DNA from 2 places in the Arthrobacter sp. JSM 101049 genome. Region 2 is predicted to be linked to the other one. Evidence: riboswitches for the same ligand, from Rfam matches in the RefSeq annotation. Region 2 holds a riboswitch; the other holds the start of a gene.
What was found. A riboswitch is a leader RNA that binds a small molecule or an ion and turns the genes downstream of it on or off. The one in region 2 is predicted to bind glycine.
Positions count from the first base shown of each region.

Region 1: another riboswitch for glycine. It lies ahead of gcvP (aminomethyl-transferring glycine dehydrogenase); the one in region 2 lies ahead of AB8M85_RS10140 (DUF5058 family protein).

Region 1 is NZ_JBGFFC010000001.1:624,620-627,077, reverse strand. Features, by position in the region: gene AB8M85_RS02950 (helicase-related protein) at 1-885, shown strand, start outside; glycine riboswitch at 971-1,070, shown strand; gene gcvP (aminomethyl-transferring glycine dehydrogenase) at 1,258-2,458, shown strand, end outside.
Region 2 is NZ_JBGFFC010000003.1:149,078-151,535, reverse strand. Features, by position in the region: gene AB8M85_RS10145 (hypothetical protein) at 1-307, opposite strand, end outside; gene AB8M85_RS10140 (DUF5058 family protein) at 336-1,085, opposite strand; glycine riboswitch at 1,159-1,246, opposite strand; glycine riboswitch at 1,250-1,342, opposite strand; gene AB8M85_RS10135 (alpha/beta fold hydrolase) at 1,517-2,338, opposite strand.

The DNA of each region.
Region 1 (2,458 bases), on a different contig from region 2:
TATGCCGACGCGCTCGCCGAGGCCGGGCTGCGTGCCCGGCCCTACCACGCGGGGCTGAAGGCAGCCGACCGCCGCCAGGTCCACGAGGACTTCCAGGCCGACCGGCTCGACGTCGTCGTAGCGACCACCGCCTTCGGCATGGGGATCGACAAGCCCAACGTCCGGTTCGTCGTACACGCGGACATCACCGACTCGCTCGACAGCTACTACCAGGAGATCGGCCGGTCCGGACGCGACGGGGACCCGGCGCAAGCGGTCCTGCACTACCGCTCCGAGGACCTGGGCCTGCGGTCCTTCTTCGGCACCCACCACACCGACGAGGATGCCGTCCGCGACGTGGCCAAAGCCCTGCGCGCGGCCGGTGGACCTCTCAAGGGGGCGGCCCTGCGCGAACAGGTCGGGCTGCCCGCGCGCCGGGTCACCGGCATCGTCAACCTGCTCGAATCCGCAGGAGTGCTCACCGCCCGGCGCGGCGGCCTGCGCATCGACCCGGACGTGCGCCCCGCCGAGGCGGTGCGGCGCGCCGTGGAGACGGCCGAGACCCGGCAGCGCATCGATGACACCCGGATCGAGATGATGCGCGGCTACGCCGAGACCGACGGCTGCCGGCGGCAGTACCTGCTGGGCTACTTCGGCGAGGAGCTGGCCGAAACCTGCGGCAACTGCGACAACTGCCTGGCCGGCACCGCGGTGGACATCAGCGACGAGGACGGGGACTTCGCCCCGCAGTCCGCTGTGGTCCACAAGGACTGGGGTCCCGGGATCGTCATGAGTATCGAGGACGACCGGCTGACCGTGCTGGTCGACGACGAGGGGTACAAGACGCTGTCCCTGCAGGCCATCGAGGACGAGCCCGGGCTGTTGCGCCGTGCCACGGAACGCTGAGTCCCCGGGTGCCTGGCGCCTGTTGTCCTGGTCACGGCGCCTCGGCTAAGATGGGGGAGTGCCCCGTCCGCGGGGCACACGCCAATGACATGCGGCGGGAGAGTCCCGTTCAGAACCACTGGCGGGCGCCGTAGGAGCAATACCCTCCCCGGGAATCTCTCAGGCACCCGTACCGCCGCGCTGAGGCAACTCTGGAAAGCAGCAGCACCACAAGGCACCGGTCCACCGGAGCCAGGGATGCTCTCACCGACGGTGCAAGCCGCGTCCGGGACACCGGCGCGGCGGAATCTCTCAGGTCCAATACAGAGTCGGGGAGGAACCGAAGCTCATTCGGCGTGCAGCGCACACCGACCACCCTTGGAGTTCCCCCAGATGACCGAGACCACGGCCCGTCCCACCACAGTCCCCGGCGACCTCGTGTTCGCCGACCGCCACATCGGCCCGCGTGGCGATGCCACCGAGACCATGCTGCGCCAGCTTGGCTACGCCAGCCTCGACGACCTCGTCGACACCGCAGTGCCCGCCGACATCCGCCAGTCCGAACCGCTGGACCTGCCCGCGGCCCGCTCCGAGGCCGAGGTCCTGTCCGACCTGCGCGCCATCGCCGCGAAGAACATCCTGAAGACCCAGATGATCGGCCAGGGCTTCTACGACACCTTCACCCCGCCGGTCATCCTGCGCAACGTCCTCGAGGACCCCGCCTGGTACACCGCCTACACCCCGTACCAGCCGGAGATTTCCCAGGGCCGCCTCGAGGCCCTGCTGAACTTCCAGACGATGGTCTCGGACCTGACCGGCCTGCCGATCGCCAACGCCTCGCTGCTCGACGAGGCCTCCGCCGTCGCCGAGGCCGTGCTGATGATGCGCCGCGCCAACAAGGCCAAGGGCGACGCCAAGACCGTCCTGGATGCCGACCTCTTCCCGCAGACCATCGCCGTCGTCGAGGGCCGGGCCAAGGCCCTGGGCTTCGAGCTCGAGATCGCCGACCTCTCCGCCGGCCTGCCCGAGGGCGAGATCTCCGGGATCGTGCTGCAGCAGCCGGGCAACTCCGGCCGTGTGGTCGACCAGGCCGCGATCATCGCCGCCGCCAAGGAACGCGGTGCCATGGTCACCGTCGCCGCCGACATCCTCTCGCTGACCCTCATCGTGCCCCCGGGCGAGCAGGGCGCCGACATCGCCGTCGGCAACACCCAGCGCCTGGGCGTCCCGCTGTTCTTCGGCGGCCCGCACGCCGCCTACATGTCCGTGCGCAAGGGCCTGGAGCGCTCGCTGCCCGGACGCCTGGTCGGCGTCTCCAAGGACGACGCCGGTCGACCCGCCTACCGCCTGGCGCTGCAGACCCGCGAGCAGCACATCCGCCGCGAGAAGGCCACCTCCAACATCTGCACCGCCCAGGCGCTGCTGGCCATCACCGCCTCCATGTACGGCGTCTACCATGGCCCGGAGGGCCTGCAGGCGATTGCCCGCCGCGCCCACCTGCGCGCCAGCACGCTGGCCGCCGTCCTGTCCGACGCCGGATTCGAGCTGGCCGCCGAGGCGTTCTTCGACACCCTCACGGTCACGGCCGCCGGCC
Region 2 (2,458 bases):
TCATCGCCGAGGGCAGCAGCTTGTTGGAGATGTTGCCGATCATGAACGCCTGGTACATCGAGGAGGCGCCGAGGATCGGGTAGTAGGTCAGCGGTTCCACGATCCAGATGACGCCGAACACGGCGGCCAGGGCGGCGAACGCCCCGAGGATGCCGGAGACCTGGATGTCCAGGCCCGAGAAGAAGACGAGGTAGGCCGGGGCGGACAGGGAGAAGAACAGGCCGGCGATCATGGTGATCCGGCCCCATCGGGAGGTGGTGGTGTCGAAGGCGGACAGCGCCTGGTGCGCTTGGGTTGCAATGGGCATGGTGTGCTCCTGGAAGTCTGTTCGGCGCCTAGAGGCGGGTGGCGGCGTAGGTGATGGCCAGGCCGAGGATGATCGCGATGCCCAGCGCCCATTCCTTGATCCAGGGCTTGCCGACGCGTTTGGCGATCACCATCAGGATGGTCATGATCACCGCGGAGGACAGGAACGCGACGACGTGGATCCACGACTTGGGCAGTTCGGCGATCCCGAGCACGGAGAACGCGCCGACCATGGCGGCGCCGGGGACGATGAGCATGATCGCGGGGTTGACCTTGCGCAGCGCCGAATCGCCCCGCTTGAGCAGCGGGGTGAGGATGAGCGTGGCGATCATCCACATGGCGCCGCCCAGGCTCATCGCGGCCAGGGCGAGGCCGAAGACGGCCTGGGTGTAGGTGGGGCCGCCGAGTTCGGCGCCGGCGGTGTTGGCGGCGATGGCCGCGGCTGCGGTTTCGTAGGAGACGGAGCCGATCAGGCCGATGCGCACCAGCACAGCAGGCGTGCCGAAGACGGTCAGTAGGGCGACGGCGACCATGACGACGGCGAGCGAGGGCCCCAGCGCCGAGATGGCCCCGGCGCGGAAGCTCGTCTTGAGCTCCGACGAGGTCATCCCGATGGACGGGGCGGCGATGCGAGCGGCCTTCAGGTAGATGACGCTCTGGACGATGATGACGAGGAAGACGCCGATCGCGCAGGCCCAGAGGATGGGCGAGTTGGCGATGGCGAGGATGTCCGTGGAGTTGTTGTCGGCGGCAGCGGGCAGCGCGGTGGGCAGGTGCATGGGTCAACCATTCATCGAAGGGTGCAATAACGGCACGGCCGGAGGTTGGATGGCCCGGTGTGCTCGGTCCCCGCTCTGTCCTGAACCTGAAAGTTGGACCGGCGCGCTGGCGCCGGTGTGCCTCGTCGGTGGGCCGCCCGAGGGGCGGCCGCTCTCCAGAGTCTCCTCACGTGGCTGTACCTGGTACCTGAGAGATTGCGGGAGCTTGCCCCTTCGGTGCCCGAGTGTGGTGGTCGGGACTCTCCAGCCGCGTGTGATCGGAAGGTATTCAATTGACGGCGGCGAACGTGGCCGCGTCCTGCAAGGATCCCCGACGTGACTCGCGTCACCAAATACGCCGCGACATAGAGTGAAATATTTGTGAACTAATGTTCGGTCAGCGAACTTGTTCGTCGGTTTCCGCGGCAGGGCGGTCACCGACGCGGCTGCCGCTACCGGGCGAGGAACTCCAAGAGCGCCGCGTTGAATTCGTCGGGGTGCGAGGCGTTCAGGCCGTGCGGGCCACCGCGGATGATGACGAGTTCGCTGTCGACGACGGCTTCGTGCGTCCGCCGGCCCGACCCGTCGAGGGGGACGATCCCGTCGCTGTCCCCGTGGACCACCAGGGCGGGGACGGAGATGCCGGCCAGTTCGTCGCGGAAGTCCGTGAAGCCGAAGGCCTCCATGCAGCCGAGTACCGCATCGTGGTGGGCTTCGCGGGTCATCGCCAGGGCGGCCTCAAGCTCCTCGGCGCTGACCAGCAGGTGGCCCCACGCAGAGTAGAAGGTCCGCATGAACCCCTGGAGGAACCCCTCGCGGTCGGAGGCCAACTGCACCTGCATGTCCTGGGCGGCCGACTCCGTCAGCGGCCCCTGCGGGTTGGAGGCGGACCTGAGCAGGTACGGGGGGACCGCTGCGGCGAAGACGACGGAGCGCAGGCGGTCCTCGCCGTGCCGGGTGATGTAGCGGACCACCTCGCCGCCTCCCATGGAGAAGCCGACCAGGGTGGCGTCCTGCAGGTCCAGTGCCTCCAGCAGTGCGGCGAGGTCGGCTGCCAGGGCGTCGTAGTCGTACCGGTGCGAGGGTGCGGAGGATCCGAAGCCGCGGCGGTCGTAGGTGATGATCCGGTGGCCGGCCTCGACCAGCGGCGCGATCTGCTCCTGCCAGGACGCGGTGTTCAGCGGCCAGCCGTGGATCAGGACCACTGGACGTCCCGTGCCGCCCGTGTCCTCGTAGTTCAGCGCGTTGCCATCGGCTCCGGTGGTCTGCGGCATGGGACTCATTCCTTCGGGCGGGGTGGTTTGGGGGCAGGGCCAACGTAGGCACGATGCCGCACCGGTGTATAGAGGTGGCGCGACCGGGGCGGTGGCATGGCCGCTGCCTCCGCTCCTGCC